Regions from separate parts of the Saccharopolyspora sp. SCSIO 74807 genome, predicted to be linked through region 4. Evidence: riboswitches for the same ligand, from Rfam matches in the RefSeq annotation. Region 4 holds a riboswitch; each other region holds the start of a gene.
What was found. Region 4 has a riboswitch for thiamine pyrophosphate ahead of thiE (thiamine phosphate synthase). Riboswitches for the same ligand answer to the same signal wherever they lie in the genome.
Positions count from the first base shown of each region.

Region 1 (6,973 bases), 1.7 Mb from region 4:
ACGGTCACCTGCCGCGCGGGCTGCACCCGTGCCGGGGCGACGCCGAGCTCCGCGCCCTCGGTCATGCCGAGGTTCATCAGCGCCACGTCATCGAGCAGCAGCACTCCCGCCGGGCCCGCGCGGTCGGCGGCCGCGGCCAGCGCGACCGTCACCCGGCCGCCGGTGAGCTCGACGGCGTCCCACGGCCGCAGCCCGAGCGCATCGAGGACTTCCGGGTGCAGCCGGACCACGCCGCGCCGGGTGTGGGCCGCGGAGGTGGACAGGCGAGCGGTCAAGGTCAGCGACGGCACTCCACGAGCCTAAGCGACGCACCGCGAGCGGTACCGATCCGAGTGAAGACCCTTCGCCGGCGTGCACCGCTCCTTCCACCCGGTTCCGGCCACACCTGCCCGACACGCCCGAACGCCACCCTCCCCGGTTGATCTTTCCGGAGTGAACGGCCTGTTGGTCCGACTAGATTGGACGAACGGTCCGTTCACTCCTGGAGAACGGGGTTCAGGGGGTCGTGGGGCTGGAAGCCTGCGCCCAGAAGCGTTGCGGGATGCGGCCCGCTTGGGAAGCCAGCCGGCCGCCGTCGACGGCCGCCCGCATCGCCGCGGCCATCCGCTCCGGGTCCTTCGCGCGGGTCACCGCGGTAGCCAGCAGCACCGCGTCGCAACCCAGCTCCATCGCCAGCGCCGCGTCGGAGGCGGTGCCGATCCCGGCGTCCAGCACGACCGGCACCCCGGCCCGCGCCACGATCATCTCGATGTTGTGCGGGTTGCGGATGCCCAGCCCGGTGCCGATCGGCGAGCCCAGCGGCATCACCGCAGCGCAGCCGAGGTCTTCCAGCTTGCGCGCGAGCACCGGGTCGTCGTTGGTGTAGGCGAGCACGGTGAACCCGTCGTCCACCAGCTGCTCGGCGGCCTCGGGCAGCTCGACCGGGTCCGGCAGCAGGGTGTCCTCGTCGGCGACCACTTCCAGCTTCACCCAGCTGGTCTCCAGCGCCTCCCGCGCGAGCTGGGCGGTGAGCACCGCCTCCGCCGCGGTGCGGCAGCCCGCGGTGTTCGGCAGGGCTTCGATGCCGAGCCGCTGCAGCAGCTCCAGCACGCCGGTGCGCCCGCCCGCGTCCGCGCGCCGCATCGCGACGGTGGTCAGCTCGGTGCCGGACGCCAGCAGCGCGCGCTCCAGCACCGACAGGTTCGTCGCACCCCCGGTTCCGGTGATCAGCCGCGAGCCGAACTCGCGGCCCGCGATCAGCAGCGGATCGTCCACGTCAGCCTCCTTGCACGGCGGTGAGCACTTCGACCGCCGAGCCGTCGCGCAGCTCGGTCTCCGCCCAGGAAGCCCTGGGCACCACGGCCCCGTCCACGGCCACGGCCACACCTCGGTGCGGCACGCCGAACTCGTCGAGCACGGTGGCCAGCGTTTCGTCCGCGCCGAGCGGACGCGGCGCGCCGTTGATCATGATCTGCACGGTCGACCTCCTGTCTCGACGGCCCTGCCCGGCACGGCCGCGCGCACCACCGGCGGCGGTTCCCGGCCGCTCAGCGCCGCGACGATCGCCTCGGCGGTGAGCGGGGCGAGCAGGAAACCGTTGCGGTGGTGGCCGGTGGCCACCAGCACGCCCGGCTCCAGTTCGCCGAGCAGCGGCAAGTTGTCGTGCGTACCCGGCCGCAGGCCCGCGTCCGCCTCGACCAGCTGGTATTCGGCGATGCCGGGCACGAGTCGTTCGGCGGCGTTCATCAGGTCGCGCACCCCGCCGACGGTGACGTCGGTGTCGAACCCGACGTCGTACTGCGTCGCACCGACCACCAGTCCGCCCTCGTCGCGCGGCACCAAGTACACCTGCCTGCCGTGCACCGGGCCGCGGACCGTGCGCGACGGCGGCGGCAGCGCGGAGCCGCGCGCCCGCAGTCGCAGCACCTCGCCCTTCACCGGGCGGATCCGGCCGTCCAGCGCGGGATGCAGCGCGCCGGAGTGCGCCCCGGCCGCGATCACCACGATGTCGCTGCGCAGCGCGGAATCGGCGAAGTCCACCTCGCCGGGGCGCACGCGCAGCGCCCGGTCCGCGACGAACTCGACGCCCACGTTCGTCGCGGCCGCCCGGAGCGCGGCCAACGCGATCCGGTTGTCCACGGCGAGATCACCGGGCACTTCCAGGCCGCGGCGCACCGCGGGGCCCAGCGAAGGCTCCAGCCTCCGCGCGGCGCGACCGTCGATGCGGGAGACCTCGCGACCCACGCTCGCCAGATGCTCGGCTAGCCGGTCCAGGTCCGCGCGGTCCGCGCCGTCCGCTCCGGCCACCAGCGTGCCCTCGGTGCGCAGGCCGGACGGCAGGCCCGAGGCGGCGGTGAGTTCGGCGGCGAAATCGGGCCACCGCGCCAGCGAAGCCGCGCCGAGCTCGAGCAGCTCTTCCTCGCCCGGCCATGCCTCCGCGATCGGGGCCAGCATCCCGCCTGCGACCCAGGACGCGGCGGGCTCCTCGGCGTCCACCAGGCGCACCGGACTTCCGTCGCGCGCGGCGCACCACGCGATGGCGAGACCGATGACACCGCCGCCCACGACGGTTACGGACGGTCGAGCGGAGACGTGACGGGCGGCCGCGAGGCCGGTGGAACTGTGCGACATTTTGCGCTCCCTGCGCCGGCATGACCCGGATCAGGTTCGACGGTCGGGGCTGGCGCCCCCTCTCAGTCCGGTACTCCCCCGGACTCCCGTGCGGACCGATGTCCACGTTACCGACCGCGCGAGGCGGAGTCAGCCGCCGACCGCGGGCTAAGCTCGGTCACATGCCAGGGTTGGACGGTTACGGCATCCGCGCTCGGCTCGCCGACGCGCGCCTGTACTTGTGCACCGATGCGCGGACCGAGCGGGGTGATCTCGCGGACTTCGCCGACTCGGCGTTGTCCGGCGGGGTCGACATCATCCAGCTGCGCGACAAGAGCGCCGAAGGCGCGCCGTTGGAGGCCCGCCGAGAACTGGCGGCGCTGGAAGTGCTCGCCGAGGCGTGCGTGCGGCACGGCGCGCTGCTCGCGGTGAACGACCGCGCGGACGTGGCGCTGGCCGCCGAAGCCGACGTGCTGCACCTCGGGCAGGAGGACATCCCGGTCGGGCTCGCGCGGCGCATCGTCGGCGACGAGGTGGTGCTGGGGCGTTCCACGCACGACGTGGTGCAGGCCGACGCGGCGGCGACCGAGCCGGGCGTGGACTACTTCTGCACCGGCCCGGTGTGGACGACGCCGACGAAGCCGGGTCGTGCGGCGGCCGGGCTGGAGCTGGTGCGGCACGCCGCGGAGCACCACGGGCACGGCAGGCCGTGGTTCGCGATCGGCGGCGTCGGGCACGACAACCTCGCCGAGGCGGTCGCGGCCGGTGCCGAGCGGGCCGTGGTGGTCCGCGCGGTCACCGAGGCCGAAGACCCGCGCGCCGCCGCCGAGTCCCTCCGCGCCGGGCTCCCCGGCTGAGCCGCCCGCTGCTCTTCCGGAGTGAACGGACCGTTCGCCTGCGGCGGTCGGTCGAACGATCCGTTCGGCCGGAGAGCGGGATCAGCCGGTGAGCAGCGTGAGACCGTACGCGCCGAGGATCTCGTTGACCGGCTGGAAGTAGGTCGTGCCACCGAGGCTGCAGTTGCCGGAACCGCCCGAGGTCACCCCCTGCGCCTGATCCCCGGCCAGGAACGAACCGCCGGAGTCGCCCGGCTCGGCGCACACGTCGGTGCGGGTCAGCCCGGACACGACGCCCTGCGGGTAGCGCACCGACTGGTTCTTGGCCTGCACCGTGCCGCAGTGCCAGCCGGAGGTGGAACCGGACCGGCAGACCGACGCGCCCTCGGCGGCCTCGGCGGACCCGGCGACGCCGACGCTGCCGCCCGCGTAGTCGTTCACCAGCGGCTGCGGCGTCTCGCCGGGACCGGTCTGGACGAACGAGTAGTCGTTGTCCGGGTACGACGACCCGACGAAGGTGCCGGACGGCTGGGTGGTCGCCTCGCCCTGCTTGCCGCAGTGCCCGGCGCTGACGAAGCCGCCCTGCACCGGGAAGCCGACCGAGCAGCGGGTGCTGCCGTTGTAGTACGCGTTGCCGCCGATCACGTCGGCCAGCGGGCGCGGCGCTTCGCGCGACTCGACGACCCGCACGGCCTGCTGGTCCACCCCGGTGGAGCGCACGAACTCCGCCGCCTTCGCGGCCGAGCCGATCGCGGTGGTCAGCACCACCGAGTTGCTGGCGGAGTCGACGTACCACCCGGTCACGCCCTGCGGCGGCGCGTTCCTGTTCAGCCCGTCGGCGACCGCGCCGAGCCGGTCGGCGCCGAACCGCACGAGCTTCGCCTCGGCACCGGCCGCGCGCACCTCGTCGAGCAGGTTCGCATCGGTGACGCCGACGACCAGCTTGCCCAGACCCGCGTCGTAGTGCGAACCGCCGAACGCCGTCCCGAGCAGGTCGCGCACCGTCCGGTCGGCCCGGTTCGCGGTGCTTTCGCTGCGCAGCCGGTCCAGCGCTTGCCCGGCGGTGAGGCCGAGGTCGCGCTGCATGGCCTCCAGCTGGGTGGCCGCCTTGGCGAGCGGCGCGGGCTGCGGCGCGGCGGAGGCGGGCACGGTCAGCGCGGCGGCGGTGGCCGCCGCCAGCAGGACCGCGCCGGCCATTCTGGCCGCGAGTCTGCGTCTCATGGGGCTCCCTATCTGAAGATCCGGCGGTTCGGCTCGAAGATCCCGACGGGAGCAGTATTGGTGCGACCAGGCGCACCGCGCATCCACCTTTCGACGCATCCCACAAGAAGAATTCCCGGCGCCGAGCCCGCGATGGGCCCGGCACCGGGAATTCTCACGAAAAGCGTTCGACTCGTTACTGCGGGTTGGATTCCTGCTGCGGCACCTCGATTCGCCCGGTTTCGGACGGCTGCGGCAGTTGACCGGTGGTCCGGGGAGCCGTCGACCGCCCGGTTTCGCGAGTGGGGCTCTGCTGCGTGGTGCTGCCGCCGGTCGTTTCCGGAGCCGTCGGCACGGTGCTTTCCGAGCTGGGTTCGCTTTCCGAGGTGGGCTCCGGCGCGCTCGAAGTGCTGGGCTCGCTGGTCCCGGTCTCCGCCGGAGCGGGCTCCTGCGGTTCGGGCGGTGGACCGGGCCGCACGACCCGGCCGATGCTGGTTCCCTGATCCCCGGAAAGCGTCTTGCCGGTGATCCCTTCCCAGCCGGTGATCACGACCATGGCCAGCACGAACGCGAGCCCGCTGGTCACCGCCAGCACGCCCCAGCGCAGGCCGCGGCGGGGCGCGGGCGGGCTGACGACTTCGGTCTCGCCGGAGGGCGCGGGCTCGTGGCGCGTGGACTCGGCGGGATCAGCGCCGACACCTTCGCTGCGCGCGGTCGCGCCGTCGGCGACCGCCTGCGCATCGATCCGCCGGGTCGCGTTCGGGTCGTCGACGACCTCCTCACCACCGGGCCAGTGCATGGCGCTGCCGTACCAGCGGATCTTGCGGGTGGCGGCCTCGTCCGCGGGGCTGCTCGCGGACGATTCGCGCTGCGCAGGCGGCCGCGGCGGCTGCAGCTTTGTCAGCCCTTGGGCACCGATGCTGGTGGCGCGCTTGAGCGCGGCGCGGGCGGCGGCCGCGTTCGCCTTGTCCTTGGTGTTCTCCAGCTTCGTCTTGGTCTTCTCCAGCGACCGCTGGTAGAGCGCCCCGCCGACGGTGATGATCACGCTGGTCATCCCGGCGCCGAAGACGGTGCCCGCCACGCCGAGCTGCGAGCCGAGCAAGGCGGCGGTCACCGAGGCGAGCGCGCCTCCCGCGACCTGCGCCCCGGAGAGTTCGATCTTCTTGGACGTCCGGTCATCGGATTCGTCCCGCTTGCCCTTGTCGTTCTCCTCGGCCATGTGGCTCCCACGCACTCACACAGGTTTCCTGGACTCCCAACGTCTGATCTCGCCGACGTTCTCCTAATCGTTGCTCTTTCGTGACAACTCCCACTTCCGGTAACGAAGGCGGTGCAATCCGGCTCCGCCGAAACCGATCAAGGATGATTTCGGCATGGAATTGGTGAGCCTCGCGGACGTCCGGTCCGCACAACGGTTGATCGGCACCGCGACCGGACCATCGGCGGCGGTGCGCACGCCGTTGCTGCCGCTGCTTTCGGATGCCCGGCAGCTACTTTCCGATGCCAGTAGGCAGCTCTGGGTGAAACCGGAGAATCTGCAACCCACCGGCGCATTCAAGATCCGCGGCGCGTTGCACGCGGTGGCCGCGCTGCCACCGGACATCCGCGCGCGCGGCGTCGTCACCTACTCCAGCGGCAACCACGCCCGAGCCATCGCGCACGCCGCCCGGACCTTCGGCGTGCCCGCCACGGTCGTCGTGCCGAGCACCGCGCCCGCCGCGAAGGTGGCCGCCGCCCGCGCCCTCGGCGCCGAGATCGTGCCGGTGCAGGTCGCCGATCGGGAGGTCCGCGCGCAGGAGATCGCGGAGGGTTCCGGCGCCGCGCTGATCCCGCCGTTCGACGACCGCGCGGTCATCGCCGGGCAGGGCACCGCGGGCCTGGAGATCGCCGAGGACCTCGACGTCGACGTGGTGGTGGCGCCGATCAGCGGCGGCGGGCTGATCTCCGGGGTCGCCGCCGCGGTCAAGGCGCTCCGACCGGCGGCGAAGATCATCGGCGTGGAGCCCGAGCTGGCCGCCGACGCGCGGGCGGGCCTGCTCGCCGGGCACCGGGTGCCCTGGCCGGTCGAGGAGCGCACCCGGACCAGCGCGGACGGGCTGACCGCAGAGCCCTCCGAACTCACCTTCGCCCACCTGTCCGCGCTGGTCGACGACATCGTCACCGTCAGCGAGACCGAGATCGCGAGCACCGTGGGCGTGCTCGCGCGCGAGGCGCGGATCGTGGCCGAGCGCAGCGGGGCCGTTTCGGTCGCGGCCTGCCTGCACCGCACGCTGCCACCGGGACGCACCGCCGCGATCGTCTCCGGCGGCAACATCGACGCGGCGGACCTGGCGACCTGCCTCGATGCC
Region 1 covers NZ_CP146100.1:1,277,212-1,284,184, forward strand. The annotation lists gene V1457_RS05625 (AAA family ATPase) at 1-290, opposite strand, end outside; gene V1457_RS05630 (thiazole synthase) at 496-1,254, opposite strand; gene thiS (sulfur carrier protein ThiS) at 1,256-1,447, opposite strand; gene thiO (glycine oxidase ThiO) at 1,444-2,610, opposite strand; TPP riboswitch at 2,601-2,710, opposite strand; gene thiE (thiamine phosphate synthase) at 2,772-3,446, shown strand; gene V1457_RS05650 (S1 family peptidase) at 3,528-4,646, opposite strand; gene V1457_RS05655 (hypothetical protein) at 4,822-5,844, opposite strand; gene V1457_RS05660 (threonine/serine dehydratase) at 5,999-6,973, shown strand, end outside.
Region 1: it holds a riboswitch for thiamine pyrophosphate, as region 4 does, so the genes downstream of both, thiO (glycine oxidase ThiO) here and thiE (thiamine phosphate synthase) in region 4, are expected to answer to the same signal.

Region 2 (6,973 bases), 1.7 Mb from region 4:
GCGGCCGCGCGCGAGGAGATCCTGCGCTCCGCGTCCCGCAACACCCCGCTCGCGTCCGATGTGGACTTGGGCGAGCTGGCTGCCGAGCTGGACGGCTACTCGGCGGCGGACTGCGCTGCGCTGGTGCGCGAAGCGGCGTTGACCGCGATGCGCGAATCCCTCGCCGCTGCCGAGGTTTCCGCCGCGCACTTGCGCACCGCACGCGGCGCGGTGCGCCCGTCGCTGGACCCCGCGCAGCTGGCGGCGCTGGAGTCCTACGCCGACTCGCGTCGCTGAGTGCCCTGTCTTCGGGCTCGTTCCGCGAAGGTGGCGGAAGCGGCCGACGCCGGTCGCGAGGCAGGCGCTGAGGTCTTGCGCGGGATTCGGCGCAGTGCCGCCGACTCCGCGCGGGCCCGCCGCGCACCCGCCGAGCCGCACGACCGGCCACAGTGGACGGAAGCGGCCGTCAGCTGCCGCCCTTGCCCCCGGAAATGCCCTTGTAATCGTTGGTGATGATGGCGATGACCCCGGGGCTGGCGTCCTCCAGTCCCGGGAACCGGGGCTCGAGCTTGGCCCGGAACGCCGAGGCCACCGCCTGCGCCTGCTTCTCTTCCGGGGTTCCCGGCCGGTAGTACACGGTGGTCGTCGGGATCGTGCCGCGCGCGTAGTTGCCCACCTCGGGCACCTCGTAGCCGGCGCTGCGGAAGTCGTCCGCGGCCCGGTGCGCCAGTCCCTTGATGGTGCTGTTGTTGTAGACCCGCACGACGATCTTCGCCTGGCCCGGCTCGGCGCCCGGGGCGTCCGGGCGCGGCTGGTTCGCCGACGGTGGCTGCTCGGGCTGCGGCAGGCTGCTCGGGCTCGGCGGCGGCGCTGCGCCGTTGGTGGGCTCCGGGCTGCTGGTGGGCTCCGGGCTGCTGGTCGGCTCCGGCGGCAGCGGCGGCAACGGCGGTTGCGGCGCGGAGGTCTGCTCGCCCGCAGGCGGCGCTGCCTCGGTGTCCTCACCGCCGCCTGCCAGCGTGGCCAGGCCGACCACGGCGGCCACGGCTCCGACGCCGATGAGCGCGAACCCGCCGAGCTTCGCCGCGGACGGGCTGGACGGGGGTTGCCCGGAAGTCATCAGTGCCACTCGATTCCCAGTCGGCGGGCCTGCCGGGCACGTTGCCGACTCGCCCGCAGCTTGCGCAAACGTTTGATCAGCATGGGATCCGACCGCACCGCCGCCTGGTCGTCCAGCAGCCCGTTGAGCACCTGGTAGTAGCGGGTGCCGGACATGTCGAACAGCTCCCGGATCGCCCGCTCCTTGCCGCCGGAACGCTTCCACCACTGCCGTTCGAAGGCGAGGATGCCCGCTTCCTGCTCGGTCAGGTTCCGATCGGCCTGCTCCCGGTCCGCCTGCTCCCGGTCGGTGGGCTCCCGGTCGGCCGGGCCACGGTCCGCGGACCTGCGCCCGATGCATTCGCGGCCCTGCCGCTGCGGCTCGGCCCTGCTCGGCCCGGCGCCGTTCGGCTCGGTTCCGGCACGTTCGTCTCGACCCGGTTCGGCACCGCCCGGCCGGTCGGTTTCCGGTCGGGCGACTCGCAGCATCGGCTCGGTGACCGCCTCCACCGGGCGCAACCGTCCGTCCGGCAGCTGCCCGTCCGGAAGGTGCCCGTCCGGCAGCTGCCCATCCGGCGCCACTCCGCCGCCGCGCCGGCCCACGACCCGCGCCAGTTCCTCGCATTGCCGCGCGATCTCCTGCGCGGTCAACATCTGAGCGGCGTCCATCTGGCTCCTCGCGTCGCGATCCGGGGATCCCGCGTTCGCCGGAATCACAAGGGTGTGATTCCGCGACCATTACATCACGCGGCCCGGTGCCGGATGCGAGGACAACACACCGGCGACGACACCCGTGCTGGTGATCCACTCCGCGCCTGCGGCGACGGCCGCGGACCGACCGATACGCTCCGCCGCATGGCTGTTCACCCGATCCGCATCGTGGGCGACCCGGTGCTGCACCACCCCACCCGTCCCGTGGAGCAGTTCGACGCGGAACTGCGCACGCTGGTGGACGAGATGTTCGAGACGAACGCGGCCGCCAACGGTGCCGGGCTCGCGGCCAATCAGATCGGCGTCGACCTGCGGGTGTTCGTCTACGACTGCCCCGACGACGACGGCGTGCGGCACCGCGGCGTGCTGGTGAACCCGTCGCTGGAAACCGGCGAGATCCCGGAGACCATGCCGGACCCGGAAGACGACTGGGAGGGCTGCCTGTCGGTGCCCGGCGAGGCATTTCCCACCGGCCGCGCGAGCTGGGCGAAGGCCACCGGCCAGGACGTGGACGGGTCGCCGATCGAGGTGGAGGGCACCGGTTTCTTCGCCCGCTGCCTGCAGCACGAGACCGACCACCTGGACGGCTACCTCTACCTGAGCAGGTTGATCGGGCGGAACGCGCGGGCGGCGAAGAAGACCGTGAAGCGCAACGGCTGGGGAGTCCCCGGATTGTCCTGGGATCCGGCGATGGAAGGCGATCCGTTCGGCGCGGAATGAACCGCCGGATCAGCGCGGGAAATCCGCCGTCTCGATCGTCACGTCGAACGGCTCGGGCAGGACCAACGGTTTTCCGAACGGGACGGCGTGTGCAGCTCGGTAGACGTCTTCGGCCGGATCGGAATACAGGGTCACCGTTGGCCACCGATCCGCGAACCGGTCGATGAGCAGGTAGAGCGGGATTGCAGCACGGGCGTAAGCGTGCAGTTTCGTGGTGCGGCCGGTATCCGCGTAGCCCTTCGAGGTGATTTCCACCGCGAGCAAGGCGGCTTCCCCGGGAATGACCCCTGATTCGCCCTCGGTGGCGTCGCGTGGGAACGCGATCAGGTCGGGTACGTACTGGCCAGGGAAAGGCGGTGCGGAAACGCCCGCGGTCTGGAATAGCACGATGTCTCGCGGCAGCGCCGGGTAGATCGATCGTTGGACCGAGTCGGCGATCAGATTGTGCTTCGGCGCGGGCGGCGGGGACATCACGATCCTTCCGTCGATGATCTCCGCACGCCAGCCTTCGGGAGGATCGAGGTGCTCGAAGACCTCGACGAGTTCGTCCCAAGACGAATCCTGAAGTACCGGGGCTGCACTCACAGCGCGGTCACCTCCTGTGTTGGTGTCATCACGCACTGTATCCTCCCGGTCTGACAATCAAGTGTCGTCCCTGGTGGCGGGCTTAGCGGTGATCCGTCCCGGCGTCAGTGGCCCACTCGTGGTCTTGGCACGGGCCGTGTCCGCCGCTAGCCTCGATCGGGACAACACAACCGCGGGAGCCCGCACCGGAAGCGGGCTGAGAGGGCGGCTGGACCGATCGGTCCGGGGCCGCCGACCGCCTGAACCTGACCGGATAATGCCGGCGTAGGGAGTGAACGGCCATGGCCGACGTGCGTCCTGATCAGTCCACTGCGGACACCCGAGCCACCGCGGAAGCGCAGCGCCCGGTGCGCTCTCAGTCCACTGTGGAATCCGTCGTGCCCGGGGTGACCACCGGCCCGATCACCGGCTCGCGCAAGGTCTACCGCGAGACCGCCGGGCTGCGCGTGCCGCAGCGCCGCATCGACCTCAGCAACGGCGAGCACCTGGACGTCTACGACACCTCCGGCCCGTACACCGACACCGCGGCCGACATTGACGTCCACAGTGGACTTCCGCGTGCCAGGGAAGGCTGGAACGGCGAGCACCGGACCCAGCTGGCGTGGGCGAAGGCGGGCGTGCTCACCCGCGAGATGGAGTTCGTCGCCGCGCGCGAGGACCTGCCCGCCGAGCTGGTCCGCGACGAGATCGCCCGCGGCCGCGCGGTGCTGCCCGCCAACCGCTGCCACCCGGAGACCGAGCCGATGATCATCGGGAAGAACTTCCTGGTGAAGGTGAACGCCAACATCGGCAACTCGGCGGTGACCTCGTCGGTCGAGGAAGAGGTCGAGAAGATGGTGTGGGCCGCCCGCTGGGGCGCCGACACGATCATGGACCTGTCCACCGGCAAGCGGATCCACGAAACCCGCGAGCGGATCCTGCGCAATTCGCCCGTCCCGGTCGGCACCGTGCCGATCTACCAGGCGCTGGAGAAGGTCGACGGCGATCCGGCGCAGCTGACCTGGGAGCTGTACCGGGACACCGTGATCGAGCAGTGCGAGCAGGGCGTGGACTACATGACCGTGCACGCGGGCGTGCTGCTGCGCTACGTGCCGCTGACCGCGCAGCGCGTCACGGGGATCGTCTCGCGCGGGGGTTCGATCATGGCGGCGTGGTGCCTGGCGCACCACCGGGAGAGCTTCCTGTACACGCACTTCTCCGAGCTGTGCGAGATCCTGCGGGACTACGACGTCACGTTCTCCCTCGGCGACGGGTTGCGGCCCGGATCCATCGCGGACGCCAACGACCGCGCCCAGTTCGCCGAGCTGGAGACCCTCGGCGAGCTCACCCGGATCGCCCGCGAGCACGACGTGCAGGTGATGATCGAAGGCCCCGGCCACGTGCCGATGCACAAGATCGCGGAGAACGTGCGGCTGGAAGAGGAGCTGTGCGACGAGGCGCCGTTCTACACCCTCGGGCCGCTGACCACCGACATCGCGCCCGCCTACGACCACATCACCTCCGGCATCGGCGCGGCGGTGATCGCGCAGGCCGGTACCGCGATGCTCTGCTACGTCACGCCGAAGGAGCACCTCGGGCTGCCGGACCGGGACGACGTGAAGACCGGTGTGATCACCTACAAGATCGCCGCGCACGCCGGTGACCTCGCGAAGGGGCACCCGCGGGCGCAGGAGTGGGACGACGCGCTGTCGAAGGCGCGGTTCGAGTTCCGCTGGACCGACCAGTTCCACCTGTCGCTGGACCCGGACACCGCGAAGTCCTTCCACGACCAGACGCTGCCCGCGGAACCCGCGAAGACGGCGCACTTCTGCTCGATGTGCGGGCCGAAGTTCTGCTCCATGAAGATCACCCAGGACGTCCGCAGGTTCGCCGAGGAGCGCGGGTTGACCAGTGTGGAGGCGATCGAGGAAGGCATGCGGGAGAAGTCCGAGGAGTTCGCCGAGTCCGGCGGCGAGGTCTACCTGCCGATCGTGCGGTGAGTGCTTGCCTGTTGAGCTCGTTTTGCGTAGGTGGTCGGGTAGCGGAACCTCAGGCGCCGTCTCGCTGCGGGATCTCCTCCTGAAGTAGCGCCCTACTCGGCGTCGGAGCTGTCCTCGCGAGACGACGCCTGAGAACCCGCGGTGGTGCCGGTTGCGTAGGTGGCGAAAGCGGCTGACGCCGCTTGAAAAGACCAACACCAGAACCGTTCCGAGACAGGCGCCTAGGATGAGCAGGATGTACGACGAGCCTGGCCTGCGACGACCCGCCAACGACACGGCGCCGCCGACCGCGCTGACCATCGCCGGCTCGGACTCCGGTGGCAGTGCCGGGATGCACGCCGATCTGCGCGCGTTCTTCTCCTGCGGCGTGCACGGCATGACCGCGGTGACCGCGGTGACCGTGCAGAACACCGTGGGAGTCACGGGCCTGGTGGAAATCCCGGCGGAGACGGTGGGTGCGCAGATCGGCGCCGTCGCCTCGGACATCGGGGTGGATGCGGCGAAGACGGGGGTGCTGGCCTCGGCGGCGACCATAGAGGCGGTCGTGGCCGCCTGCGACGAGCACGGCATCGGCGGCTCCGGCCGCACCCCGTTCGTCGTCGACCCGGTCGCCGCATCCCGCAGCGGTGAGCCGCTGTTGCGCGCGGACGCCCTCGACGTGCTGCGCTACCAGGCGTTCCCCAGGGCGACGCTGGTGACGCCGAACCTGGACGAGGTGCGGCTGCTCACCGGCCGCGACGCGCGCACCCGGGACGACCTGCTGGACGCGGCGAAGGCGGTGCACGACTTCGGGCCGCAGTGGGTGCTGATCAAGAGCGGGCACCTGCGGGACGACCCGGAGTGCGTGGACCTGCTCTTCGACGGCAGCACGGCGATGCCGCTGCCGGGCCCGCGCTACTCCACGGTGCACACGCACGGCGCCGGTGACGTGTTCGCTTCGGCGATCACCGCCGCGCTCGCCAAGGGTGCTGCGGTGCCGGAGGCGGTGGCGGCGGGCAAGCGGTTCGTGACGCGCAGTGTCGAGCACGCCTACCCGCTCGGTTCCGGAGTGGGACCGGTGTCGACGTTCTGGCGGATCAGCCCGCGGTCGATCTGATGGGGACCGGCTTGAGTTACCTGATCGAGTGATTTTCGACGACGCCGTAACTCACGAGGCGGGTCGCACCGACATAGATCGTGAGTCATGCGGCAGCCTGCCGATCGGCCAGTGCCTCTCCGGCCCAGTGCTTGTCCGGCCAGTGTTTGTCCGGCCCAGTGCCTCTCCGGCCCAGTGCCTCGTCGGCGCTGTGCCTCTGCGGCGCTGGGCCCCTCCGGCGCTGTGCTTCCCCGACTCCGCGCCGCTCGGGCGAAGCCCGCTGCGGATGCCGGGGGAATGCCCGGCGTCCTGCGCAACGCTCGGCTACGGGGCGCATCGACCTCTCGCACGCGACGAAGAAGTAGGAGTAAGCGACCACCGTGGCTGCATCGGTGTTGACGAAGGTAAGAGAGCGGTTGGACACCGGCCTGAACACCGAGGCGGGGGCGCCGGATCTCCGGCGGCGCCAGTACGCGGTGGCCGTGCTCGTGACCGCGGTCGTGGCCACCGCGGGCGGCTGGTTGTTCGACCTGCGCACGCCCGCGCTGATCGGCGGGCTGACCGCGGTGTTCGCCCTGGTGGCGGCCGGTGGGCGGTCGCTGCGGTCGGATCTGCACCGGTTCTCCTGGTTCGGTCCGGCGCTGGTGCTGGTGATGGCGCTGGGACCGGTGCTCTACGGCATCCCGGTGCTGGCCGGGTCGCTGGTCGCGGTGGTCGTGTTCGGTTCCGGGATGCTGCCCGCGCTCGGCGAGCAGTACCGGGTCAGCGGGCAGACGTTCGCGGCGGCGACGTTGTTCTCCAGCACCACCGGCATCGGTAGCGACCAGCC
Region 2 covers NZ_CP146100.1:1,268,591-1,275,563, reverse strand. The annotation lists gene V1457_RS05625 (AAA family ATPase) at 1-276, shown strand, start outside; gene V1457_RS05620 (LytR C-terminal domain-containing protein) at 446-1,096, opposite strand; gene V1457_RS05615 (DUF3263 domain-containing protein) at 1,096-1,344, opposite strand; gene V1457_RS05610 (peptide deformylase) at 1,930-2,505, shown strand; gene V1457_RS05605 (Uma2 family endonuclease) at 2,515-3,126, opposite strand; TPP riboswitch at 3,253-3,376, shown strand; gene thiC (phosphomethylpyrimidine synthase ThiC) at 3,372-5,069, shown strand; gene thiD (bifunctional hydroxymethylpyrimidine kinase/phosphomethylpyrimidine kinase) at 5,305-6,165, shown strand; gene V1457_RS05590 (FUSC family protein) at 6,561-6,973, shown strand, end outside.
Region 2: it holds a riboswitch for thiamine pyrophosphate, as region 4 does, so the genes downstream of both, thiC (phosphomethylpyrimidine synthase ThiC) here and thiE (thiamine phosphate synthase) in region 4, are expected to answer to the same signal.

Region 3 (6,973 bases), 330 kb from region 4:
GTTGCCGAAGGGCTGGCGAAGGTCGTACGGCTGGTCGCCACCGACGCACGGTAAAAGCCGACGCGCCGACGGCCGATCGCGACCTACGCTGCCGCAATGGACTACGAGTTCGACGATGACCTGCGGCGGGTCGACCGGGACGCGGTGTGGAACTTCCTCACGACCGAGGCGTACTGGGGCAACAACCGCACCCGCGAGCAGTTCGATCGCCAGCTGGACGGCGCGTGGCGCGTCGTCGCCGCGTACGAGCGCCCGGGCGGCCGGCTGCTCGGGTTCGCCCGAGCCTTCTCCGATGGAGTGCTCAGCGCATACCTGGCGGACGTGTTCGTACTGGCCGAAGCGCGCGGGCACGGCATCGGTGCTGGGCTCGTGCGGACGATGGTCGAAGACGGTCCGGGCGGGAACTTCCGGTGGATGCTGCACACCTCGGATGCGCACGAGCTGTACCGGCGATTCGGGTTCGACGAACCGAACTCCGACTTCATGGAACGGCCCAGGCGGTGAGCGAGCCCGGTCGGGCACCCACCCGTCACCCGACGACGGCCACGCCCTCGGAATCGAGCACCAATCCGGCCCGCTCGCCCACAGCCGGTGCCTCGGCGGTTTGCGCGACTGCCTCCACCTGACCGACCTCCGGGACCGACACGGCGAGCCGGAAATGATCGCGCCGGTACACCCGTTCCCGCACGGTCCCGGTCACCGCGACGTCCCGGTCTCGGTCGTCCACCGGTCGCCGCGCACGCACCCCGGTCGCACGCAGCCCCAACTGCACTTCGCCGTCGTCCGCCCGCACTGCCACCGACCCCAACGCGCACGACGCCACACCGTCCCGGACGCGCGCGGAAAGAAAGTTGCAACAGCCCAGGAACTCCGCGACTTCGATACTGACCGGTCGCCGCCACAGCAGGTCCGGCGTGTCCACCTGGGTGATCGTGCCGCGGATCATGACCGCTACCCGGTCGGCGAGCGTGAACGCCTCGTCGTGATCGTGCGTGACGACCAGTCCCGTCGAGGGTTCCCTGCCGAGCAGCGCGGCGAGGTCGACGGCGAGCCGTTCGCGCAACATCCGGTCCAGTGCCGACAGGGGCTCGTCCAGCAACAACAGCTCGGGGTCGGCGGCCAACGCGCGGGCCAGCGCGACCCGCTGCGCCTCTCCACCGGAGAGCTCGGTGACGCGGCGGCCTTCGCAACCGGCGAGCCCGACGAGTTCCAGCAGCTCGGCCACTCGCGCGCCGCGTTCGGCCCGCGCGACGCCGCGCATCCGCAACGCGAAGCCCACGTTGCCGGCGACGTCGCGGTGCGGGAACAACTGCCCGTCCTGGAAGACCAGGCCGAACCCGCGCCGGTGCACCGGCACCCTGGCGAGATCCCGGCCGTCCCACCGGATCTGGCCGGCAGCCGGCTCCTCCAGCCCGGCGACGGCCCGCAACAACGTCGACTTGCCACAACCGGACGGACCGAGCAATGCCAGCACTTCCCCGTCGCGCAACGCCAGGGAAACATCGCGCACCGCTTCTACCGCCCCGAAACGCACGGTGAGACCGCGCAGTTCCAGCCCCATCAGAATTCCTCCACCGCGTCGGTGCGGATCCGCAACCGTTCGACGAGTACGACCGCCAGCACGGTGACGATCATGAGCAAGGTGCAAGCCGCGTACGCCATCTGCGTGTTCAGCTCGCCCGGCCTGCCCAGCAGCCGCCCGATCGCGACCGGCAACGTCGGCGCGTCCGGCCGGGCGAGAAAGCTGGTCGCCCCGAACTCGCCGAGTGCGACCACGAATCCGAACCCGGCCGCGCCCAGCACGGACCGCGCCGCCAACGGCACGTCCACCTCCCGGTGCACCCGCCAAGGCCCGGCCCCGAGCGTCGCCGCCGCCTGCCGAAGCCGGTCGTCGATGGACCGCAGCACCGGCAACACCATGCGGATCACGAGCGGCGTCACCACGAGAGCTTGCGCGAACGGCACCAGCAGCGGCGAAGTCCGCAGGTCGCCGGGCAACAGGTGCAGCGTGATCAGGTATCCGAAACCGACGGTCACCGCGGAGACTCCGAGCGGCACCATCAGCACCACGTCAAGGGACTCGGCGAGCGCGCGCCGCCGCACGGCGACCAGCACGAACGACGCCAGCAATCCGAGCAGCAACGCCATCCAGGTCGCGTCGACGGCCGTGCGCACCGAGTTCAACCCGGCCTCGAGGCCGGTGACTTCCAACGTCCCCTGCTGCCCGGTGCCCAGCAGCGCCCGATATCCCGCCAGGCCCCAACCATCCCTTGTGGACACCGAGCGCACCAGCAAGCCGGCGATCGGCGCCAGCAATCCGCAAACCACCAGGCCCGCCGCCCCCACCACGAGCCACTGCGCGCCTTGCGGACGGCGCGCAGTGCCCGCTGCGGACCGCAGGCGCAACGCGGTTTCCCTGCGGCGCCGCGCGAACGAGGCCGCTAGCAACGCCGTCACGACCGCCGCCAGCTGCAACAGCGACAGCGCCGCCGCACCCGGCAGGTCCAGCAACTGCACCGTGCGCAGGTATATCTCGGTCTCCAAGGTCCGGTACTGCCCGCCGCCCAGCACCAGCACCACACCGAAACTCGTGGCGCAGAAGAGGAAAACCACGGCGGCCGCGGACCCCAGCGCAGGCAGCAGCGCGGGCAACGTGACCGAGGTGAACGCCCGCAGCTTCGACGCTCCCAGCGATCGGGCCGCGTCTTCGGCCCGACGGTCGAGGTGGCTCCACAACCCGCTCACCGTGCGCGCCACGACCGCGACGTTGAAGAAGGCGTTGGCGAGCACGATCGGCAGAACCGCACCGGAATCGACGTCGAACAGCGCGCGAAAGGCCATGCCGACCACGATCGTCGGCAACACGAACGGCACCGTCACGACCGCACGCAGCACCGCACGGCCCGGGATCAACGAACGAGCCAGCACGTACGCCAACGGCACGCCCGCGATCAGCGCCACCGCTGTGGACGCCGCTGCCTGTCCGAGCGTGAACGCCACCAACCGCCAGGTCGACGCCTCCGCCAGCACCTCGCCGACGTTCCCGTGCAGCCCCATTCCGATGATCGCTGCCACCGGCCATGCGAAGAACAGCCCGAGGAATCCGAGCACGACGCTCGCGGCTGCCGGGACCGCCAGCCGGTTGTGCGGGCTCATCCGCGAACCAAGGTTCGCCACTGCTGGACCCAGCGGTCCCGATTCCGCTCCACTTCGGACGCGGGCAGCTCGGCCGGTCGCGGCGGCAGCGGTGCGCTGGCCGACCAGTTCGGTGGCAGCGGCACCCCGTCCACCGCCGGGTAGACGTACATCTGTTCCGGCGCTTGGCGCTGGAACTCCCGCGACAGCAGGAAGTCGACCAACTGACCAGCGCCCTGCGGGTCCTTCGCCCCGGCCAGCACGCCCGCGTACTCGACCTGCCGGTAGCAGGTGTCCAGCAGCGCCTTGGTGCGCGGCTTGCCGTCGTCGCCGACCTCCGCGGCCGGCGACGAGGCGTAGGACAGCACGATGGGGCGTGGCCCGTGTTCGGCGGCAGCGGAGAAGTCCTGGTTGTAGACCTCCTCCCAACCGGAGGAGAGCTTGACGTCGTTCGCCGCGAGTTCCCGCCAGTACTGCTGCCATCCCGGGTCGCCGAACGCAGCGACCGTCCCGAGCAGGAAGGCCAAGCCGGGCGAGGACGTCGTCGGATCCGGAACGGCTGTCAGGCCGCGGTAGCGCGGTTCGGTGAGGTCTCGCAGCGTCGCGGGCTCCGGCATCCGGTGCGCGGCGAACCACTCGGTGTCGATGTTCACGCACACGTCCGCCACATCCACCGCGGTGAGGCGGTTTTGCCGGTCCTGGGCGTAGCGATGCGGTCCCTGGTCGGCATCGGCGGCCCGGTACGGCGCGAACACGCCTTCCCGCAGCGTGCGGGACGCGAAGGTCGAGTCCACGCCGTAGGCGACGTCCCCGAGCGGCGCTGCCTTGGACAGCACCAGCTTGTTGGCGAGCTCACCGGCGTCGCCGCTGGTGCGGACTTCGACGTGGATTCCGGAACGCTGCTCGAATTCCGCCAGCAGCCGGGGATCCACCACGAACGAGTCGTGCGCGACCAAGGTCACCGTGCGCTGCGCGGGCTCCTGGCCGACCAGGAGCGAACATCCGGCGGTCAACGTGATCACGGCGACCGCCGCGACCCACCGGACCAACGCGGTCCATCGCAACGAGCGGTGCTGCGAGGAAGGGGACAGTGATAAGCGGGGCAACGATCCTCCCGAACGGCGAGCCGATATCGGCCACGCGACGTCGAGCGGATCGCGGTACCTCCCTGCGCCGGCATGATCCGGTTCAGGTGCGGACGGTCGAGGGGAAGAGCCCCTCCTCTCAGCCCAGCGCGCTGGACTCCCGTGGCGCGAGCAGTCTACGTGCCGATCACGCCAACGGATGCCCGAAGGTCGCATCCGGCGCGATCAAGTACCACCATGTGGGCATGACCGGACTATTGAACGACACGCAGGTTTCCGAGGCGCTGCGAAGCCTGCCGGAGTGGGAGCAGGACGGCACCCGGCTGTCCCGGACCGTCGAGTTCGACAGCTTCCCGCAGGCCATCCAGGGCGTGAACCGGATCGCGGAGATCGCCGAGAACGAGGGCCACCACCCCGACTTCGACGTGCGGTGGCGGAAGGTGACGTTCTACTGCAGCACGCATTCCGAAGGCGGCATCACCGCCAAGGACGTGTCCATGGCCGAGGAGATCGACGGAGTCGTCGACGCGCTCTCCCAAACCTGAGCTTCGTCAACCGCGCGCGAGTTCGGCTGCTTCGGTGGCGCAGCCCCAGGACAGCGCCACCCCGCAGCTGCCGTGACCGTAGTTGTGCACGATCTTCGCACCGCCGAATCGCTCCACCTCGACCCGAACCGCGTCCCTGCCGGGACGCAGCCCGACCTTCTCCTCCAACACGACGGCCCCGGACAGCAGCGGGTCAACTCGCGCACAACGGCGAAGAATGCCGTCGGTCGTCCCGCCCTCGGCGGTCCGGGACCAGTCGTGTTCCACGGCGGTGCTGCCGAGCACGACGTGGCCGCCGTGCGGCATGACGGCGACGGGCTCCTCGCCCTGTCCGATTTCCACGAAGTACTCGTCGATCCCGGGATTGCGGACCACGACCTGCTGACCGCGCACCGGGCGGACACCGGGGTCACCGATGAGTTCGTGCGCGCCGACTCCCGTGCAGTTGACCACGACGCTCGCTTCCTCCGCCGCTTCCGCCAGCGAGGACACCGGGCTGTGCAGTAATTCCCCGCCGGCCGCGCGGAAACGTTCGGTGAGGTGGTCCAGGTAGCGCGGCATGTCGATCAGCGGAACGGTCCCGCGGTAGCCGCTGACGAAACCTTCCGGTAGTTCGTCGGGCCGGCAGCGGCGCAGATCCGGCAGCAGTTCCGCCTCGGGTGGCACCTGGTCTCCCAGGTCGAAGCGCGCGGCCATCCGCCCGTACTCGAGGTGCACGCCGGTCGCCGGGTCCGCGGCGAGTTCGACGAACCGGTGGTACGAGGTGGTGACCCAGCCCAGCACCCGGTCGGCAGGTTGCAGCAGCGCCGGTCCCCACATCGCGCCGGCGGCTGCGGAGGTCGTCGCGCGCGGGTGTTCCGACGTGCGAATGCGCACCGGGGTTCCGGTTTCCGCGAGCGTGACCGCAGTGCTCAACCCGGCCACGCCGGCACCGATGACCAGCACAGATTCCTCGAGCGGCATGCTCGGCACGCTAGCAGCGCCGCCGGATGGCGGTGGTTTTCAGCTGATGTGCGCTCGCCGGAACGCTTCGGCGTCGAACGTGCCGCCGAGTTCGGGAGCGAGCGCGGTCCGCGCGATGTCGCGGAACGCGGCTGAAGCCGTCGCGCCGTGCGGCAACGCCCCGGCCAACGGTGCCGCGCTGACTTCCGGCAGATCGGCCAGGTTGCACCGCGTGGCCAAGTCCGGCTCACGCGGCCAGTCGCCGATCACCACACCGGAGCACCGCAACCCGCGCGTGCGCAACGCCTCCGCGGTGAGCGCGGCGACGTTCAACGCCCCGAGGCCGGCGTGCGTCACGACCAGTACCGGAGCTTCCAGTTCGGAGGCGATGTCGGCGATCGTGCCGCCTTCGTCGTCGAAGCGGACCAGCAGTCCGCCTGCGCCTTCGATGAGCACGAGATCGTGCGTGCCGGCGAGTTCCCGCGCTGCATCCGCGACGGCGCTGGGCCGCACTGGCTCCGCACCGGCCCGGCGCGCCGCCGTCGCCGGAGCCAGCGGTTCCGGATACCTGCCGAGTTCGACGGTGGTGACCGGCCCCGTCAACGCTCGCACCTGCGCGAGATCACCGTCTTCGCCGGGTTCGACCCCGGTCTGCGCGGGTTTGACAACTGCTGTGCTCCCCGGCGCGAGCGCGGCGACCGCGGCGGTGACCGCGGTCTTGCCGATCTCCGTGCCGGTTCCGGTGACGATCAGGAACATCTTCAGCCTTCCCGAGCCGCGGCGAGAGCGGCCGCGCAGATAGCGGCGAGGTCGTCGTCCCCGGTCACGTACGGCGGCATCGTGTAGATCAGCTTCCGGAACGGCCGCAGCCACACCCCGCTGCGCAGCGCCGCGCTGCTCGCGGCGGACATGTCCACGTCGTGATCGAGCTCGACGACTCCGATCGCTCCGAGCACCCGGACGTCGACCACTCCCGGCAGGTCCCAGGCGGGAGCGAGTCCGCTGGTGAGCCCGCGCTCGATGCGCTTCACCTCGGCCTTCCAGTCCTGCCCGAGCAGCAGATCGGTCGACGCCCGGGCCACCGCGGCGGCCAGCGGGTTGCCCATGAACGTCGGCCCGTGCGCCAGAACCGGAACGGACCCGCCGGAGATCCCTTCGGCGATGCGCGGCGTGCACAGCGTTCCGGCCATCGTCAGGTACCCACCGGTGAGCGCTTTGCCCAGGCACAGCACGTCCGGGCTGACCCCGGCGTGGTCGGCGGCGAAT
Region 3 covers NZ_CP146100.1:2,622,592-2,629,564, reverse strand. The annotation lists gene V1457_RS12055 (GNAT family N-acetyltransferase) at 97-504, shown strand; gene V1457_RS12050 (ABC transporter ATP-binding protein) at 530-1,561, opposite strand; gene V1457_RS12045 (iron ABC transporter permease) at 1,561-3,156, opposite strand; gene V1457_RS12040 (thiamine ABC transporter substrate-binding protein) at 3,153-4,184, opposite strand; TPP riboswitch at 4,284-4,394, opposite strand; gene V1457_RS12035 (4a-hydroxytetrahydrobiopterin dehydratase) at 4,466-4,765, shown strand; gene V1457_RS12030 (FAD-dependent oxidoreductase) at 4,772-5,728, opposite strand; gene bioD (dethiobiotin synthase) at 5,768-6,466, opposite strand; gene V1457_RS12020 (adenosylmethionine--8-amino-7-oxononanoate transaminase) at 6,469-6,973, opposite strand, start outside.
Region 3: it holds a riboswitch for thiamine pyrophosphate, as region 4 does, so the genes downstream of both, V1457_RS12040 (thiamine ABC transporter substrate-binding protein) here and thiE (thiamine phosphate synthase) in region 4, are expected to answer to the same signal.

Region 4 (6,973 bases):
GAACACGGCCATGTTGCGCCGCCGCCCAGCCACGTCGCGGCAGTTGACCTGCCACTCCATGCTCTCTCCCACGCAGACCTCCTCGTCCGGGTGCGCACTCCACGGCGTGTGATGGTTCAGAATCACGGTTGTGACGGTGCTTCGCCCGATTAATCGCGCGGAAACCTCGCGGCGTCACACCATCGGCCGCACGGCGGCCTCGGATAGCGGGCCGTGCCCGGATCCGGCCGCCCTCGGGCGTGCGCGGTGATGCGGGAGACTGCTGATCGTGACTGGTTACGACGGGCTGGTGTGGCGGACGCTGCACCGGGTGCTGGCGGTGCTCGCGATCGGCGTGCTGGGCCTGCTGATCGGCCTCGGCTCCAGCGCGAGCAGATCGGACTCGCTGCTGGGCGTGCTGGTCGTGGCGCTGGTCGCGCTGCCGGTGGCGCTCACGCTGCGCCGGATGTCGCCGACCGCCCGCGGCAATCTGCGCCTGCTGCCCGGGCGCAGGCCGCTGATGACGGCGCAGGCGGTGCTGCTCGGCCTCGTCGCCGTGCTGGTGCTGTGCTGGTCGGCGGGCAACGCGATAGCGCCGGGCACGCTGGCGCCGCTGCCGCTGGCGCTGGTCGGGGTGTTGCTCGCCGCCGTGCTGGCGCTGCTCGGGTGGATAGGACACCGGATGAGCCGCTGAGCCGCAGTGCCCGGGCGGTTGCCGAGGTGGCGAAAGCGGCTCACGCCGCTTCGAAGAAGACCGGCAACCATGCCGAGCTCGGGTTCCGAGCGGGCACTCAGCGGACCGGCAGCGGCTCGCCGTGCTCGGCCGCCGGCCGCGGCCCGAAGATCCGCCGCTCGGCCGCGCTGATCGGCACGTCGTTGATGCTGGCCTCGCGCCGTCGCATCAACCCGTCTCCGGTGAACTCCCACAGCTCGTTGCCGTAGCTGCGCCACCACTGGCCCGCGGCGTCGTGGCACTCGTACTGGAACCGCACGGCGATGCGGTCGCCCTGGAACGCCCAGAGTTCCTTGCGCAGCGCGTACTCCAGCTCGCGCGACCACTTCTCGCGCAGGAAGTCCGCGATCTCGGCCCGCCCGGTGATGAACCGGTCGCGATTGCGCCAGACCGAATCCGCGGTGTAAGCGGCGGCGACCTGCTCGGGGTCCTGGGTGTTCCAGGCGTCCTCGGCGGCCTGCACCTTCTGCCGGGCGGTCTCCTCGGTGAACGGCGGGAACGGCGGGCGTGCGGTCACGGTGCCTTCCTCTCGGCGTTGCCCTCTCGGCGCGGCGATTGCGGGAGATCCCGGCAGCGGCGGTGTCGCTGCGGACGCGGCAACGGCGGTGACCTGCGCGGGCCACCGCCGCGTGCCGGGAACCGCTCAGGCAGGCCGGACGACCAGGCCGCGCGGCTCGGATGCGAACGTCAGCGCGCCCTCGAACTCGGCGATCGGCAGTTCGTCGCGCACCAGCCGGTGCGGCCCCTCCGAGATCTCGATGCGCACCTCGGCGGCGGTGAAGGTCTGCTCGGCGAAGTCCGGCCCGGACAGCTGGATCTCCAGCGCCCCATCCTGCAGCGTGATGGCGACGGCGCCACCCGGGACCGACAACGGCTCGCCGCCGGTGGTGAGGGTGAGGCTGCCAGCGCCGCCGTGCTCGGGGCGGACCGCGACGTGCGAGAGCGCGACGTCGCGCCGTCCTTCGGCGCTGGTCACTCCGATGACGTCGCGCGCGTCCTCGACCGGCGAATCCCCGTCCTGCTGCGGCGCCAGCAGCGGCGCCCGCAGCTTCGCGGCCAACCGGTGCGGCTGCCAGGAACCGGCGCCGATCAGGTTCACCACGCTGGCGACCTCGGTGCCGTCGACCAGCCGCTCGCTGCCGGGCGCGGGCGTGATCTCGATCGCGGGGATGTCGCGTTCGTCCAGCAGCTCGCGCAGCGCCTTCGCGCGCTGCCTGCTGTTGCGGTCGAATCCGCGGGTGATGGCCACCGCCCCGGACGTCCCGGCCTGCGCCGCGGCGTCGGCGAGACCGGCCAGCGGTGCCCAGACCTGCGCCGGGTCCGGCCGGGAAGTGCGGCGGGACCGGGCGAACTGGGGGGAGTCGGTTGTGGTCTCCATTGCCCCAACCTTAATCCGCCGCACAGGGTTGCCTCACTAGGTGATCAGGGCTGCCCGGTGTGAGTTCGATCGCGCCGTCGGCACCGCGCGGGGTCGCGGCGGCGCTGCGTCAGGTGGAGATCCCCACTGCGAGGCGGCGTCCGACGTTCAACGGCAGCGCGCTCAGGAATCCCAATTGGTGATCATCAGCTCGTCGTCGCGCGCCAGTTCCTCGTCGACGCGCTGCTCGCAATCCGGGCAGCGCTCGGTGATCCGGCGGCTGCTGGGCTCCTTGCTGGCGGGCCAGGTCTCGTGCGGGAGCTTGATCGTCGTCGAGCACAGCGCGACCACCGGATCCCCGGCCGGTCTCGCCCCCGGGCGCACCGTGATCGCGTGCCGGACGCGTTCGCCTGCGCCGACGATCCACCACACGTGCTCGCGATCGGGGAACACCGCTCCCACCCCCACATCTCCTCGGACGCTGCGCCGTCCTGCCGCGGCCTGTGGCCGATCTCGAACCTTAGACGGTGCGCTCAGCCGCCGGGTTGCATCCGCGTGGCAACCGGTGCGGTGCCAATGCGAGCCGTCCCGCAACGGATGCACCGTTCCGGATCATCTGTTCCGGCCGGGCGGTGGTGCCGGTCGTGGTCCGTTCGACCCAAGGTGATCAGCTACATCCTGTTTCACATGGTGATCATTATCACCGATGCGACAGCGGGGTCGAGCCGTCCGGCGGAACCCTCCGCGGCACGGCGCTTCGCCAGGTTGACCGTGCTTGCTAGCTTGAGAGCAGTGACGCGGGGTGCCCACCAGGGCTGAGAGCAAACCCGTCGAACCTGACCTAGTTCGAACTAGCGGAGGGACGTCACCGCCGTGACAACTCGCGCCGATGCACCGCAAGCCGCCGGGCGGCTCGACCTGTCCGTGTACCTGGTCACCGACACCGAACTGTGCGGTGCCAGAGGGGTGCCGCGGACGGTGCGCGAAGCCGTGGCCGGTGGCGCGACGGTTGTTCAGGTCCGCGATCCGCGCGCCACCGGCAGGCAGCTGTGCGAGCTGGTCACCGCGGTGCGCGCCGAACTCGCCGAGTTCCCGGCGGTCCCGCTGCTGGTCGACGACCGGCTCGACGTGGCGCTCGCGGCAGGCGCCGACGGCGTCCACTTGGGACAGAGCGACGTGCCGCCGGAGCAAGCGCGGCGGATCGCGCCCGAGCTGCTGATCGGCTGGTCGGTCTCGGACGCCGCGGAACTCGCCGAGACCGCCGCGTTCCCGCCCGGCACCGTCGACTACCTCGGCATCGGCCCGGTGTTCGGCACGCCGACCAAACCCGAAGCCGCGCCCGCGCTCGGCGTCACCGGGCTGCGCGAGCTCACCGCCGCGACCGAACTGCCCGCGGTCGCCATCGGCGGCGTGCACGCCGACAACGCCGCCGAGATCGCCGCGACCGGCGTGCGCGGGCTGTGCGTCGTCTCCGAGATCTGCGCGGCCGCCGATCCGGCATCGGCCGCGGCCCGCCTGCGAAAGGTGTACCGATGATTCCCAACGTGCTGACCATCGCCGGGACCGACCCCAGCGGCGGGGCCGGGGTCCAGGCCGACCTCAAGGCGTTCTCCGCCAACGGTGCTTACGGGATGTCGGTCATGACCGCGCTCGTCGCGCAGACCACCACCGGTGTCTCCCAGGTGCACGAGATCCCGCCGGAGTTCGTCACCGCCCAGCTCACCACGCTGCTCGACGACGTCCGGGTGGACGCGGTGAAGATCGGGATGCTCGCGAACGCCGAGGTGATCCGCGCCGTCGTGGCGGTGCTGGACCGCTACAACCCGCCGAACGTGGTGCTGGACCCGGTGATGGTGGCCAAGAGCGGTGATCGGCTGCTGGCCGCCGAAGCGGTCGAGGTGCTGCGTGACGAGCTGCTGCCGCGGGTCGAGCTGATCACCCCGAACCTGCCGGAGGCCGCGGACCTGCTGGGCGAGCGGGAGATCGCCGAGTCCGCCGGGATGCCGGGCGTCGCCGACCGCCTCGCCGGGCTCGGCGCCAAGCAGGTGCTGCTCAAAGGCGGCCATCTGCGCCAGGGCGCCAGCGTCGACCTGCTCCGCGGCGACGGCGCGGCGCAGTACCTGCGCGGCGAGCGGGTCGAAACGACCAACGACCACGGCACCGGTTGCACCCTGGCCGCCGCGATCGCCGCGCTGCGCCCGCAGCGGGCGAGCTGGGAGGAGGCCGTGCGGGAGGCCAAGGACTACCTGACCGAGTCGCTGCGCGCCGCCGGACGGCTGGACGTCGGCCGCGGGCACGGACCGGTGCACCACTTCCACCGCTGGTGGTGAGTTGAACCCCGCCTGCCACGGCGGAGAAATCCGGCCTCGCGAAGGAGTCGCCCGATGAGCAAGCTGCCCGATCCGCCCGCCGACGGCTTCTGCGCCGGTGCCTGGGAGCACACCGCCGAGTTGCAGCGGGCCACCGTCGAGCACCCGTTCAACGCCGCGCTCACCGACGGCACGCTGGACCGCGAGCGGTTCGCGTTCTACATCGTGCAGGACGCCCGCTACCTGGTCGGCTTCGCGCAGGCGCTGTCGGCAGCCGCGACCCGCGCGGACGGGCCGCAGGACGCGGCGTTCCTGGCTGGCAACGCGCAGGCGGCGCTGGTCGAGGAGCGCCGGCTGCACGCCGGATACGTCGAGGAGTTCGGGCTGACCGAAGCCGACATCGCCGGGGTGCCGACCTCGCCGTCCTGCCTGGCCTACACCTCGTTCCTGCGCGCGAACGCGCTCTCCGAGCCGTACCCGGTGCTGCTCGCGGCGATCTTGCCGTGCTTCTGGGTGTACCAGCACGTGGGCAGCGAGATCCTCGATGCGGTGGGCGACATCGCGGCGCACCCGTACCGGCGGTGGATCGAGACCTACGCCGACGACGAGTTCGCCGAATCTGTGCGCGGCGCCCGGGAACTCACCGACCGGGTCGCCGAAGCCGCCGACGAGCCGACGCGGCAGCGGATGCTCGAAGCGTTCACCCGCGCCAGCGAGTACGAGTGGCTGTTCTGGAACAGCGCGTGGATCCGGGAGGAGTGGCCGACCGCTCGCTGGTTGCCGTGATCTTCCGGTCTCGGGTGGTGCTCGTGACCGGACGCACGTGGTCCCGCTGCTAACGTATCCGGCCGTTCGCGACGATTACCGAACGTCACGTCCGGTCGGACGTGTTCCGGTGTGGGATGTCTTTTCCCACCGCGCAGTCTGGGATTCGGTGGGCCTTGAGCACAGGTTCGTCCATTTTGATCATGATGGCGGGGATGATGGTGCCGATCCTGGCGGCCGCCCCGTTCTACATCGCGGACCGACGGGCCGATTCGGAACAATCCACGCAGGATTCCGACGACTGACGCACCGGCGAGACCGGACCCGGTTGGCAACGGGAAAAACCTCAGCCCGACGGCGGTGGTGGACCGGCAGGCGTACGAGCAGGGTGCTGGTGCGCCAGCCGCCGCGAACCCTGGAGGATCCCGATGTCGCCGACGCCGTCGGTGCGAGTGTCCCGCCGCGGAATCCTGCGCACCGCACTCGTGTCCGGGATCGCCGCAGGCGCGTTCGGGTCCGGGCGCGCCTTCGCGGTCCCGGGCACCGCGGCAGGCGGTGACCTCGCCGATCCGCGCAAGAAGGACATCGCGATGCAGCTCGTGTCCAGCGCGGAGAACTCCTCGTTGGATTGGCGCGCGCAGTTCGGCTACATCGAGGACATCGGCGACGGTCGCGGCTACACCGCCGGAATCATCGGTTTCTGCTCCGGCACCGGCGACATGCTCGAACTCGTCGAGTCCTACACCGGGGCCGAACCGGACAACGCGCTCGCGCCCTATCTGGAGGCGTTACGCGCGGTGAACGGTTCGGATTCGCACGAGGGTCTGGACGGCTACCCGGACGCCTGGGCCACTGCCGCCGAGGACCCCGACTTCCAGCGTGCGCAGGAGTCCGAACGGGACCGCCGGTACTTCGACCCCGCGGTGCGCCGGGCCGAGGAAGACGGGCTGGGTGCGCTCGGGCAGTTCGCCTACTACGACGCGATCGTGATGCACGGACCCGGTGAGTCCTGGCCGTCGTTCGGCGGCATCCGCCGGGCGGCGCTGGAGCAGGCGGTCCCGCCCGCGCGAGGCGGCGACGAGACCGGCTACCTCAGCGCCTTCCTGGACGCCCGGGTCACCGCGATGCGGGAAGAGGACGCGCACAGCGACACCAGCCGGGTCGACACCGCGCAACGAGTCTTCCTCGACGCCGGGAACCTGGCTCTCGACCCACCGCTGAGCTGGCGCGTCTACGGTCAGGAGTTCCGCATCGACGGCTGAGCGGCGGAAGCTCAGTGGCCGTACATCGACCAGGCGAGCTTGGACTTGGCGTCCTGCAGCGCTTTGAGCGTCTCGGCGTCGAATCCGCCTTCGGTCGGCTGCGGCGGGATCGCGAGCCCTTCGCTGATGCCCCAGCCGGAGCCGCGCTCGATCAGCGACCGGTGCTTGTTCGTGTAGTAGCCGGAATTGATCGACACCGCCACGCCGTGCGCTCCGGCCGCGGCGGCCATCAGGTGCATGTGGAACCGGCTGGACAACCACCGCTGCCCGGCCGCCGCGGGCAAGCCGGTCTCCATGATCTCGGAGAAGGCGTAGAACCGCGCCCCCGGCAGGTCGTGCTCGACCAGCGCGAACACCTCCCGGTCCACCCGCGGGATGCCTTCCACGATGCCGACCTGCTCCGGTCGCACGTCCCAGGCGCGCAGCGTGTCCAGCAGGAACCCGGCCAGCGCGGGCACGGTGACGTCCAGCAGGTCCGACTGCAGGCAGACCATCACCTCGCGCAGGTCGTCGGTGCGGTACTGGCCGGGCTCGATGCCGAAGAACATGTCGTCGCCGGTGGCGGTGA
Region 4 covers NZ_CP146100.1:2,957,439-2,964,411, forward strand. The annotation lists gene V1457_RS13665 (hypothetical protein) at 1-60, opposite strand, end outside; gene V1457_RS13670 (hypothetical protein) at 269-673, shown strand; gene V1457_RS13675 (nuclear transport factor 2 family protein) at 771-1,229, opposite strand; gene V1457_RS13680 (hypothetical protein) at 1,356-2,090, opposite strand; gene V1457_RS13685 (hypothetical protein) at 2,253-2,531, opposite strand; TPP riboswitch at 2,858-2,949, shown strand; gene thiE (thiamine phosphate synthase) at 2,943-3,605, shown strand; gene thiD (bifunctional hydroxymethylpyrimidine kinase/phosphomethylpyrimidine kinase) at 3,602-4,399, shown strand; gene tenA (thiaminase II) at 4,454-5,164, shown strand; gene V1457_RS13705 (hypothetical protein) at 5,320-5,448, shown strand; gene V1457_RS13710 (chitosanase) at 5,572-6,405, shown strand; gene V1457_RS13715 (polysaccharide pyruvyl transferase family protein) at 6,417-6,973, opposite strand, start outside.